DNA from 4 places in the Halodesulfovibrio oceani subsp. galateae genome. Region 2 is predicted to be linked to each of the others. Evidence: predicted binding sites of a transcription regulator. Region 2 holds the regulator's gene; each other region holds the start of a gene.
The links. The regulator sigma-54, encoded in region 2, starts transcription at its own class of promoters, with help from an activator protein. The targets are predictions, from matches to a motif close to CTGGCACGGNNNNTGCTT.
Positions count from the first base shown of each region.

Region 1: the regulator sigma-54 is predicted to act here: its motif matches at 1,385-1,402, upstream of hpsG ((2S)-3-sulfopropanediol dehydratase).
Region 3: the regulator sigma-54 is predicted to act here: its motif matches at 1,649-1,666, upstream of fliJ (flagellar export protein FliJ).
Region 4: the regulator sigma-54 is predicted to act here: its motif matches at 1,548-1,565, upstream of flgB (flagellar basal body rod protein FlgB).

Region 1 is NZ_AP042453.1:2,837,846-2,840,961, forward strand. It holds gene ACZ5V1_RS12725 (TRAP transporter substrate-binding protein) at 1-119, opposite strand, end outside; gene hpsG ((2S)-3-sulfopropanediol dehydratase) at 1,602-3,116, shown strand, end outside.
Region 2 is NZ_AP042453.1:1,516,341-1,519,456, reverse strand. It holds gene rapZ (RNase adapter RapZ) at 1-155, opposite strand, end outside; gene ACZ5V1_RS06680 (PTS sugar transporter subunit IIA) at 168-617, opposite strand; gene hpf (ribosome hibernation-promoting factor, HPF/YfiA family) at 626-1,162, opposite strand; gene rpoN (RNA polymerase factor sigma-54) at 1,216-2,643, opposite strand; gene lptB (LPS export ABC transporter ATP-binding protein) at 2,843-3,116, opposite strand, start outside.
Region 3 is NZ_AP042453.1:2,603,824-2,606,939, reverse strand. It holds gene truA (tRNA pseudouridine(38-40) synthase TruA) at 1-502, opposite strand, end outside; gene ACZ5V1_RS11755 (MotE family protein) at 506-1,231, opposite strand; gene fliJ (flagellar export protein FliJ) at 1,158-1,592, opposite strand; gene ACZ5V1_RS11745 (adenosylcobinamide-GDP ribazoletransferase) at 1,717-2,454, opposite strand; gene ACZ5V1_RS11740 (SAM hydrolase/SAM-dependent halogenase family protein) at 2,457-3,116, opposite strand, start outside.
Region 4 is NZ_AP042453.1:3,244,665-3,247,780, forward strand. It holds gene fliF (flagellar basal-body MS-ring/collar protein FliF) at 1-228, opposite strand, end outside; gene fliE (flagellar hook-basal body complex protein FliE) at 278-604, opposite strand; gene flgC (flagellar basal body rod protein FlgC) at 629-1,069, opposite strand; gene flgB (flagellar basal body rod protein FlgB) at 1,069-1,479, opposite strand; gene ACZ5V1_RS14350 (tetratricopeptide repeat protein) at 1,796-2,350, shown strand; gene ACZ5V1_RS14355 (putative bifunctional diguanylate cyclase/phosphodiesterase) at 2,594-3,116, shown strand, end outside.

The DNA of each region.
Region 1 (3,116 bases), 1.3 Mb from region 2:
GCCATCGGGTGACCGAGGCGAAGAGTAATTTTGCGAGCCTGAGCATCCATAGATGTAGCACCGACAACTAGTACTGCAGCTACGAGAAGCAACATAAAGGATTTAATAAAATAGCGCATATGTCCTCCAATAAATTGAAAAAAACACGGAACGTCTTAAAGCCGTTAGACGTTCCGAGTATATAACAGCAATACCAATGCCAATAGGCACGTTTTTTGTTATTATTTGTGATTTTTCGTGCAAGCACAGTACACGCAGTTCACCTCCTTATTTGAAATTAAAACGGCGAGAAGAAATTAATACAAGACAGAAAACATTTAAATATAATGCCTTAGAAGCAAAAAAATAAACAAAAGATGCAAACTGTAAATCAAGCTTACAGGCGCCATAAATTGTACTGACTTTCTAGCCCCCCTCAGCATGCAAAAAAGCCAATCTGGGGCAAAAACGTCCCTATCAAGTTGCAAAAATGCTAACTTAACGTTTCAAAAATGCAACTTATAAGTTTTTTTTCTTTTAATACTAAGATGATAAGCCGAGTAAAATCAAAAGATGCACAGCAGCAACACTAGTTGCATTAATGCATCAGACCCCTTACTAACTGTTTTTTCGAAACTTTCTACCTTTTAGTAGGTACAAACAATAGACAACTAGCTGTTTTTAAGACTTATTCTTTAAAAACATCGAGTTACAGTGATTACTCATACAATTCAGCGAAACATCTCAATGCGCTTGTATCATTTTTTCACAAGCAAAACAGCTACTCACCATCTCTTTCATCCTCTGAGTTAAACGCTGTGAAATTTATCCACGAGCCTATTTGATTTCGAACATGCATAATATGCACGGAAACCGCACACTCTTGACTGATTGAACAGACAATACACAAAAATCATCATATCATTATATAGTCGAACAAAATCATTTCTCACAATAATGCAAAATCAATAATTATAACATGTTATAGAAAGAGCTTGGATAAGATGTTGCAACGATGCAAATCACAAACGATAGTGGCAAATATGCAACTAAACATAACATACTGATTTTACGTACGTACTCAACTTTCATTCTCAGAATGTTGCAACAAGGCAACGCTTTTACAGTCATTTCAGACAATCGAGACACCCCCTCCAATTCCCCCTCTTCTCTACGAGCTATTTTTCACAAAGCAAACGTGCCTTCATCGAATTTAATTCCGGCACGGGCAAAACGCTAAAAACATCACCAAGCTCAAAAGCCTAAACTCCGCTTTATTCAATAGGATTGAGGCAGTGTTTCAATTTTTTTGAACCTCTTTTGCAATTCATCAATACCCTCCCCGCCCCATGAAAACGTTTTTTTTTGCCCCGAATAGTAACTAAAAACGCTCTTTCGGCACATGTTGGCATCACCTTTGCTCTAAGAAAACCACAGGGCGCGAATCTCACAGTAGCTTGTTCTAACGATCACTGAAAATAGCTACCGAAGACCGCACCCTCATTAAAGAGAATCAAAATTTACTGCTGCTGAGCACACAGCGGCCGCAGCATTTTTAACCCACAGGTACCGCACATATTATATGTGTCGCCTACTTTGAACCTAATTCACAGGAGTCAGTTATGTCTTGTTGTGTATCACCTCACGAACAGCGTCTGCTCGATAAAATTGAAGGCAAAGAAGATATCTACCGCGCATCCCACCCGCGTGTATTTAAAATCCTCGAAACCTTCGACAACGTTCGTCCAATGATCGACATTGAACGTGCTAAATACTTCACCGAGTCCATGAAAGAGACCGAAGGTGAAATGCTCTGCCTGCGTTGGGCAAAAGCAATGAAGCACGTAGCTGAAAACATCACCGTTTACATCGACGAAGACAACCTCATTTGTGGTCGTGGTGGTGTAAAAGGTCGTTACGGTCTGCTCTACCCTGAACTTGACGGTGACTTCCTTGGTGTTGCAGTTGAAGATCTTCCAAACCGTACCGAGTCTCCTTTCTCTATTACTCCTGAAGATGCTAAAGTAGTAGTTGAAGAGATCGCTCCTTACTGGCAGGGCAAAACCTACCACGAAGCTCTCAACAAATCTTTCCCTGAAGAAGTTCACAAACTTTCTTACGATGATCCTGAAGGTCTTAACTCCCGCTTCATCGTTAACGAAACTTCTTCTTTCCGTTCTTCCATTCAGTGGGTTCACGACTACGAAAAGATCCTCAAACGTGGTTTCGGTGGCATTAAAGCAGAAGCTCTCGAAAAAATCGAAGCTCTCGATCCGCTTTCCCCTATCGATAACGTTGAGAAAAAACCTTTCCTCGAAGGTATCGTAATCGTTTGTGATGCAATCATCACTTGGGCTCGCCGTCACGCAGAACTCGCAGCTGAACTTGCTAAGAAAGAATCTGATCCAGTTCGTAAAGCTGAACTCGAGAAAATGGCTGAAGTTTGTGCTCACGTTCCTGAGCACCCAGCTCGTACTTTCCACGAAGCTGTTCAGTCCCAGTGGTTCACCCAGATGTTCTCTCGTATCGAGCAGAAAACTGGTACAATCGTATCTAACGGCCGTATGGACCAGTACTTCTACCCTTACTACCAGGCAGACGTAGAAGCTGGCATCCTCGACGACGAGAAAGCTCTTGAACTTCTCGAGTGTCTCTGGGTTGGTATGGCACAGTTCATCGACCTTTACGTTTCCCCTACCGGTGGCGCTTTCAACGAAGGCTACGCTCACTGGGAAGCAGTAACAATTGGTGGTCAGACTCCAGAAGGTCGCGACGCAACCAACGAACTGACTTACATGTTCCTTAAATCAAAACGTGAATTCCCGCTTCACTACCCTGACCTTGCAGCGCGTATTCACTCCCGTTCCCCAGAGCGCTACCTCGCTGACGTTGCTGAGACTATTAAGGACGGCTCCGGCTTCCCTAAACTCATCAACGATGAAGAAGTAGTACCTCTTTATGTTTCCAAAGGTGCAACCTTTGCTGAAGCATACGACTACGCTGTTTCCGGTTGTACCGAAGCACGTATGCCTAACCGCGACACATACACATCCGGTGGTGCATACATCAACTTCGTAGCAGCTCTCGAAATGGTTCTGCACAACGGCAAAATGCTCAAACATGGCGACGAAGTTCTC
Region 2 (3,116 bases):
AGAACTTCCATAAATTGCGATGTCATAGACATCGGAAGTCCATCAATAGTGTAGTATGCCATGTCTTCAAAGACTTTTAGCGCGCTACTTTTACCAGCTCCGGAGAGTCCGGCAATAATGATCACAGGAATAGTACGTTGAGATGCAGAAATCATAAAATACTCATGTTACGCAGCAGATAAAAGGTTCCACAAAGTTTCCTGACTATCAGATTCCATAAATAATTGTTTGAAATCTTCATCTTTCAGGAGTCGCGAAATTTGGGCAAGGATGCGCAGGTGTGTACCTGCTACGTTTTCTGGAGCAAGAACCATGAAGAAAATCTTACAAGGTTTTTGATCAAGTGCATCAAAGTCCAGCCCATCGAAGCTTCGACCGGCTACTACTACTATTTTATCGAGTGCTGGAAGTTTTCCGTGAGGAATGGCAATGCCATTACCAATACCTGTGGTTCCGAGAGCTTCTCGTTCCATAAGCACGTTAAAAACTTCTTCAGCATCAAGGGATGGGTTTTTTTCAACGACAGGAGCCAAGAGCTCCGCCAGCGCCTCTTGTTTGGTGCTGGCGGTTAGCTCTGGCAGTACAAGTTCTTTTTCTAGGTATTCACCCAGTTTCATTACTTTTCCTAGAAAACGGGGTCAATCAGGCCGAAATTCTTATCTTTTCGGCGGTAGATCACATTTACCCGTTCAGTTTCAGCATTAAGAAAAACAAGGAAGTCATAATCAAGTGCATCAAGCTGCATAGCGGCTTCGTCAAGATCCATCGGTTTCGGTATAAAATTATCCATACCAATGATGGTTCGTTCCGCCTCTACTGCTTCTTCTGGAGGGATAGTACCTTCTAGAACAAACTTTTCTGCACCCTTGCGTTTCGTTTGCAGTTTTTCCGTACGACGTATGATCTGTGCTTTAAGTTTATCGCGAACAAGATCAACGGTTGCATACATGTCTTCAGACTGTTCAGTAGCGGATAGAGTTAAGTTATCCGATACAAGTGAAATTTCGGCTTTGTGGCGGAAATTGTCAACAGAAAGTGAGACTTGCATTTCCAAGTGTTCAGGGTTCGGTAAGAATCTGCCAAGCTTGCTGAAGCGTCGTTTGGCATAAGCTTTTAGGTGATTGGAAGGCTCAAAGTTTTTGAATGTGAATGCGATGTTCATGGTGCCTCCTAATTGGATACTTTTGAAACCCTGTGAGTCAGCTGGTTTCGCTTTTAGAATACCACCTTTCTCTTGGATGATGAAGGGATATTCATTGCGGTACGGTATTTAGCTACAGTTCTTCGTGCAATGTTAACCTGCAGTTTTTCTTTCAAAATCTCACCGATTTTTTCATCGCTGAGTGGTTTTTTTGTATTTTCTTCACTAATAAGCTTTTTAATGAGGGCTTTTACGCTCTCCGATCCGACCTGACTACCATCATCAAGGCCAATTGCACTGTTGAAGAAGAACTTCAGTTCAAAAATACCGTGCGGGGTCGAAATGTACTTACTTGTGGTGATACGGCTTACCGTTGATTCGTGCATGCCAATATCATCTGCAATATCTTTAAGAATTAGCGGCTTTAACGATGTAACACCATTAAGGAAGAATTCTCTTTGATATTTAACAATACTCTCAACTACTTTATATAAAGTTCGTTGCCGTTGGTACAGACTTTTTATCAGCCAGGAGGCAGAACGCATCTTGTCCTGATAATAATCTTTTTCTTCAGCGTTAGTAGTTTTCGGGAGTTGCTCTGTTAATTCACTGAGTTGTAATTGTGGTAAACCATCTTCATTGAGAACGATAACGAATTCTTTTTCGTACTCATAGATGTAAACGTCTGGAGAAACATATTGTGCTTCTCCTCCACCGAACCGTGCCCCCGGCATAGGGTCAAGGCTCTGGATTACATCTAGGTACTCTCTGAGATCTTCAAGGGAAATTTTGTATTTTCGAGCAAGTGGTTTGTAACGACGCTTCTCTAGGTCTTCAAGATGATTAGTAATAATATCTACAAGAATTGGGTCACGATCGTAATTGAGAGCTTTTACCTGAACAAGCAGGCATTCCTGCGGAGTGCGAGCAGCAACCCCTACAGGGTCAAATTGTTGAATATGCTCAATAAGCTGTTCCACTGTTTCAGGATCGCTTTGAGCAATCTGTGACAGCTCTTCTGTAGATACATGTAGGTACCCATTAGAGCTGATGCTGCCAATGATGATTTCTCCAACACGAATTTGCTCTTCTGAGAGTGGAGAAAGCATTAATTGCCAGTACAGATGACCGTCTAACGTTGGAGCAGGAGCAAGACGAGCTTCAAATGAGCTCATTTCCTCTAATGCTTCAGTTTCCCGCATTGAAACCTGTTTGGTGGTACTTGAGAAATCACCCAGATAATCTTCCCAGTCAGCGTTAGAAGAAAGCTCTTTGTCATAAGCTTCCTGTTCATCTTTACGCTGTTCTTTAGCAGAAGTTTTGTCTGGATTAGCGGTTTCTTCCAAGGACTCTTCCAAAAAAGGATTCTCCAGCAACTCTTGCTGAACGGTTTCAGCAAGTTCCACGCGAGAAAGCTGCAGCAGTTTGATTGCCTGCTGCAATTGCGGGGTCATTACAAGCTGCTGGGCAAGCTTTAATTGTTGGCGAAGTTCAAGAGCCATATATAAGAATGTCCTATGTGGTTCGACTAGCTAAAAAGCTGAAATATAATGTATGAGTACTGCCTATCAAAAAACATTCCAAATCAGATAACTGACCTCTTTTTTGCCACATAGGAACGTTATATGCAACCAAGAAAAAAGCCCGTTGGACGGGCTTTTCGTTATTGCGAGGGCGCAAATTATATTTTTTATCAAGATACTAGAGACTAAAACCTTCTCCAAGGTAGACGCTACGCGCCTTTGGGTTATCAACAATCTCTTGCGGCGTACCGGAAAGAATTATTTGACCTTCGTAAACAAGGTTAGCTCTATCACAAATTTTTAATGTTTCCCTAACGTTGTGGTCGGAAATGAGCACGCCCATTCCTTTGTCACGCAGTTTACGGATGATGTCCTGAATGTCATCTACAGCGAGTGGGTCAATGCCTGCAAATGGCTCATCGAGAAGAATAAACTTAGGATCTCGGATTAAC
Region 3 (3,116 bases), 1.1 Mb from region 2:
TATCTGATCCGGCATTCTGGTAGGTCGCGAAATCGTGCTCACCCAATAAATAGGTTGCAGCAGCTTCCATGGCAGGAATATCCAGCGGGCCTATCTTCCATGCAAATGGATAACGGGCAGGCAGGATATAGTGTTTATTAAGCCACAGGGTATAGGTGTAGCTTTTAGCTGTAACATCGTAACGGGCGTGAAAATCGTCATCCACGATGGCTACGCTAGTTACAGCAATGTCGTGTGGCAATTTTGTTGTAAAAATTTTTTGCCAGTTAACTGTTGCCCATTTTTCCGGCAGATCAAAATGCGCGACCTGAGCGTCCGCGTGAACGCCGGAATCAGTGCGACCGCTGCCATGCACTCTAACAAGAGTGCCGGTGACAGCGGTCAGAATTTTTTCAATTTCGCCTTGGATAGTCGGCTGCGGATGTTCAACCCTGGCAGGTTGAATTTGCCACCCCACGTAGTGGGTACCGATATAGGCGACAGTAATTTTTATGCGAGGCATTCTCTACTCAAATGGTAACTGCATATTTGTCAGTGCTTCGGAAAGACGTGCAGCCTTGTCCGCTCTAACAAATGTCAGGATTTCACCTGCTTTTCGTCCGCGCATGCCAGCCAAGATTTTAACAGAAATTTGTTCATCGAGGGATTCAAGAACCTGTGCAGCTTGTTTTCCTTTCATGTTGGAATACACATCTACAAGGTGCTTCATCTTTTTGTCCTGAGTCTCTTTTGCGTTTTTAAGCATAGACTGAAGACGCTTTTCAAGTGCTTGCAATTTAGCAAGTTTTCCATCGATGGTTGCCTGAAGTCTTGAGAGTTCCTGTTCACGTCTGTTCAGCTCAACCTGTTTGGTTTTGAGCAGGTCGCGTGTCATGGAATCCAATTCAGCTTTGGGCTTTGGAGCAGGTTTTTTAGGGGCTTCTTTTTCTTCTGCATGCGCTTTGCTGGTAGTAAGCGTTGCCGGAGACGTTGGCAAGCTCTGTTTGACCTGTGCAAAGCGTTCTTCAAGCGTGAGCGATGCTTTTTCTGCCACGGTTGCTACATTTTTTGTAGTACTTGTTGGCAAAATAGAAGCAATCTGTGTGTCAGCATCGAAAACAATAGAGCCTACGAGAATGAGTTTGAACAGAATTGCGCAACCAAGAAGCTTGCAAATTTTAGAAAGCTTGAGCTTTGAACCTAAGGGTTGCTGTTTCGTCGAGCTGGTGTTGTTCTTTGGTCTTTTCTTCATGTGCGTGCCGCTTTGCTTGATTTTCTTTAAGTTTTTCCAGTAGCTTCTTTTCCTGAGCTTTCTCAGTCAAATCTTGCCGTGCAGAATGCAGTTCCTGTGCAATAGTAAGCAGACGATGCTCAGCAGTGCTAATATCTTGACGCAAACCTTGCAGGAAATTGCGGATAATCCATGTTTGAGCAGGGTCCGAAGTTGTGCTCATGAGCGTCAGATTGTCGGCAAGCGAATCCCGCAATCCGTCAACACGTCGTACTTGTTTTTCGTACTTGAGTAGCGCTTCAGAAAGCACAAGCTTAGCCTGATCTTCCAGCTGCGTTCGGTATTCGAGCACCTGCTGCAACTTGAATTTGAATGGTGCCATAACCCCTTCCTAGTAGTGTCAACTGAATGACATGTTACCTAGATGTATACTGGTTATAGCATGTTCCGTGCCGAAGTGGCCGGAATGATGGATGTTGGAAAGAATTGATAGAAAGAAATGGAGATTACATAAGATAGGCAAGCATGGCGGCAAGTTCACCGCCTACAACAGCAGCACCAAGGAAATCGCCGTTTATGCCGCCTTGTACTTTTGCCAGTCGCAGATATGACCAGAGCAGGAAAGCGCAGAGCAAGGCTGTATACACGGTTGGAAGAAAGCCGCAAAGAAAGAAGCCTGTTATAACAGTGAGTGCTGTTTGTATCATTATGGTAGATCGGGTAGCGCCCTGAAGGAAAAGCCGCCCTTGTGTGGATGCTTTTGGTGCATCACCTAATCCACCTAACACAACAGCTGCTACGCGTCCTGCTATAGGCGCAAAGATAAGTACCTGCCAGTTTCCGAGCAGGAACAACTCGTGGGCAAGCAGTGTTTGCCCGAGAATTCCGATGACCATTGCGATAGCACCAAAGGCACCGACTCGGCTGTCTTTAACAATCTGCCAGAATCGTTCACCTTGTGCACAGCTTCCCCATCCATCCCAGATGTCAGCCCACCCGTCCCAATGAAGAGCTCGTGTTACCCATATGGATAGAAACACCCAAAGCCATGCTTGAACCCAAGGATGTTGAGAAAAGGTACCGAGTGCGAAGGGCAGGGTTATGAGTGCCCCGACAGTGAGTCCGACAGCATAAAATTGACGCATAGTAGCGGCAATCTCCTCATTAGAGTACATGCGCGCGCAACCGAGGCGTGTCATAAAACTGAGCGCCGTCATATATTCAGTCCAGAATCGAGTCAGCATTATTACATCTCAGGCGGATCAGAGAGAGCTATCTTAATGAGTTCGCCAAGCTGAAGGTTGATGAACTGCGCTGCTGAGCACATATTACAAGCAATTTCTAAATATCCCTGACTACCGCAGATTACACCAATTTGATTCTCTGTCAGATCAGCATAGGCGGAGATGAATCTGAGCGGACGGGTTGTCTGTGTGTACAGAGTCAGTTCCCCACCGTTCGCAATTCGTTGACGCCATTCTTCGCTTGGTAGGCCGAGGATAATGTTGCCGAAATGGTCTATATGCAGCACATGAGTTTCAATCATATTGTCATGCTCTTTTGGCATATACTCCGGCAGAGTGACAATAGTGTCTGTGAGCTGATGTCCGTAACGTTTCATGTACGGCGTAAGAATAGAATCAGTCTTTGTAGGCTGTGGCGGGAACGTTTCCAGTCTGCAATCCTGCGTAGAATTTTTACTGAACGGCGTAGGGCTGGTGCACTCCATATAGGATGGAATTTGCTCAATATGCAGAGCAAGGTCAGCCGCTAGCGGAGAGAACAGCGTTCTACCATGAAAAGTACAAGAAGAGGCTGTATGTTCAAGGGGGAGATTGTGCTGCATGATGCGATAAATAGGCGCATCAGGAAAACGAGCGTGTAGGAACGATAAGCAACCATTGTC
Region 4 (3,116 bases), 1.7 Mb from region 2:
GTAAGGAACTTTTTCAGCCTGCAAAACTTTAACGATTCTATTCGCATCCTCAAGAGCAAGATTAGAGTATAGCAACTGCATGTCCGGCTTATTCAGCCAGAACAACAACGCGAAAAACACGCCGAGTACAGTAAGCGCAAGACCACCGATAAATACCCGTTGCGAGAGGGTAATACTCGACCAGAAATTTTTTGTGCGATCGACAGCATCGTTTAACATGGGGGACATTATTTACTCCGAAAAATACAGTTAATAAAAGGCGATATAACAGTAAGAATTAGAACTGCATTTTGCTGATTTCGTTGTAAGCATTAAGAACCTTGTTACGTACGGCGGACGTAAGGTTCATAGCTACACTTGCTTTTTGCAACGTAATCATAAGTTCGTGTACGTTTTGCTGCTCACCTGAAGCAAAAGATTCGACCATAACAGATTTTTCCTGCTGCATGTCGTTTACTTTTTTCACAGATGCTTCAACCGTATCTATAAAAGAGGTGGTTGTTTTTTCTTCAGATGCAGTGGACTGCTGCACCTTTTTATTACCAGCTGCAAAACTGTTTAAGGCTTCTGAGTACGCCTTCATTCCTATATTCTGAATAGACATGGATTACTCCCTAACATTGCCCGCCTAACCGCGGCCAAGCTCCAATGCTTTGTTGTACATAGTTTTTACGGCATCCATTGAGGAAATGTTTGCCTCGTAACTGCGCTGTACAGTCATGAGATTAGCCATCTCTTCCACTACGTTGATATCCGGATAAAAAACATATCCTTCTTCATTTGCATCAGGATGCCCAGGTTCATAAACCTGTTTAAGCGGGCGTGAATCCTGTGCGACCTGACTGACTCGTACCCCGCGTAAGTCTCTATCCATTGCAGACTGCATCTGCTTGCTGAACGGATGGTCAACTTCAGTTGCCTGCAACACAACGGTTTTACGTCGGTACGGACCGCCTTCAGGAGTGCGAGTGGTTTTTGCGTTTGCAAGGTTCATTGAAATAACGTTCATGCTTGTACGCTCTGTACTGAGCGCAGAAGCTCCGATATCGAGTGCTGTCATGAAATCCATTATTTAGCTCCGCTTGCGATGATGCTTTTCATACCTTCAAAGTTGCTTTTAACTACTGTTGCCAGTGTGTTGTAGCGCATGGTATTTTTAGCCATCACAGCCATTTCTTTATCCATATCAACACGGTCTTCACCGTGAACAACGCGCAGTGGCATTGCTTTTTCCCATTCCGGTCCGAAATTCTTCGGATCAAAGGAAGCAGGAACATGCTTGCCTGAAGTGCGTGTCATCTTTCCACGACCATCAATGTTCAGCGCTTTCTGTAAATCTTCCTCAAAATTAACCCTGCGAGCGAGATACCCCGGAGTTTTGAGGTTTGCCATGTTACTCATGACAACATTCTGACGCTGTAACTGCATGTCCATAACCTTTGCACTAAGCAACGTATGGGTTTCAAATAAACCTTTCATGCAGGATCCTCCTTTTCACTAATTTCCCGCTAGTTCCCTTGTTCAGGGAGCCAACAGTACTGAATACAAAGCAAAAGGCGTTCCACACTTGCAAATAATTAGTTTTATTATATCTTTTATAAATTTGTCATTTTTATTCTGCAAAAAAAGAAACGGAGTGACAGAGAATTGTCACTCCTAAGAATGAAAAGGCATATAGATTTTGGCATGGTAGTTGCTGAATATCCTGCAGAAACACAAAAGCTGAACTATTTTTCCTACACGCCTAATCGTATGAATTTGTGGGGATGTAGCTAAACTCAATAAGGATACCCGTATGAGCGACTACCAGACATTAAAAGTACTTGGCGAATACCATCTCGCGTTAGGCGACACTCTTAAAGCTATTGAATGTTTTGAAGGTGCTATGGAGCTTAATAACGAATCTTCTGAGCCGCTTCTTGGCCTTGCCGCAGTCAGCATCTTTGCTGGTGACTACGACGGCGCGTTATCACTCTATATGAAAGCTGCCGCTATGGAAAAAAGTGCCCGCGCACATGCCGGTATCGGTCTTGTTCTTGCGGAACAGGGTAAGCACGATGAAAGTTTTACCCATTTCCTTACAGCTCTCTCCATTAATCCAGTAGATAAGGTAGCTCTTAACTGCCTTCTTCAGCAGGGTTACAGCACCGAGCGCGTTGAAGAAATTCTTCCTGCTTTTGCACGCGCTTTGGAAGAAGACGAAACTGACACAGCAGTGCGTTTCTCTTATGCAACTTGTCTTTTTTCAACAAACCGTAAAGACGAGTCTATTGCAGAATTCAACGAAATTTTACGCCTTGATCCTGAACATAAGGCTACAAAAGAAGTACTCACGCACATCGCTGCGTAGCTCCCCTCCTCCACAAAGTTGTAAGGCACCCTGTGCTGAGTTTAGACTCAGAACAGGGTGCCTTATTTTTTAATCGGTTTCCTCGTTATACATTTCTGTGTAAGTAGATTAAAGAATATTACACATCACACTTGTTCTTTTTTATTCCGTGTACTAGCGTAATTTAATATAACATTTGTATGTTTTATTAGTCTGTTAGACGGGATTAATCCTGCTCAATCTAAATACAACAGGGAGTTAGATATGGCAGGAGCTACGGTTCCAACAAGTACCGAGGCAGAGCACGTAGACAACACGCAGCGCACCCGCCCCATCTTCTACGCCAATGACTCCGCCCGCGACATGGTCCTTCATTCACCGCTGTGGGAATTCTGGTATTCCGCTGATGGAGCACTGGAAGTCGTTTCCAACGCCTGCGAAATATGCTGTGGATACGAAGCAAAGCACTTTTACCGTAACTCTCGATTCATGGAAGCCATCCTCATTGAAGAACACCTTCCCCTATGGCATGGCCTATGGCGCAAGATGGATGAGGGGGAAAACTACGCATGTGCAGAATTCCAAATCCGCTTGCCGGACAGCAAAAAACGCTGGATGAAATTTGAAGCAAGCCGCGCATCAGACATCGATGGTTGCGATTGCGGTATTCGAGCTTTTTGTCACGACATCACAGCACATCGTAGTGTTGTACAACAACTCACCCACTTCACATGGCATGACAGCCTTACAAAACTCCCTAACCGTTGTAAGTGCATAGAAAAAATAA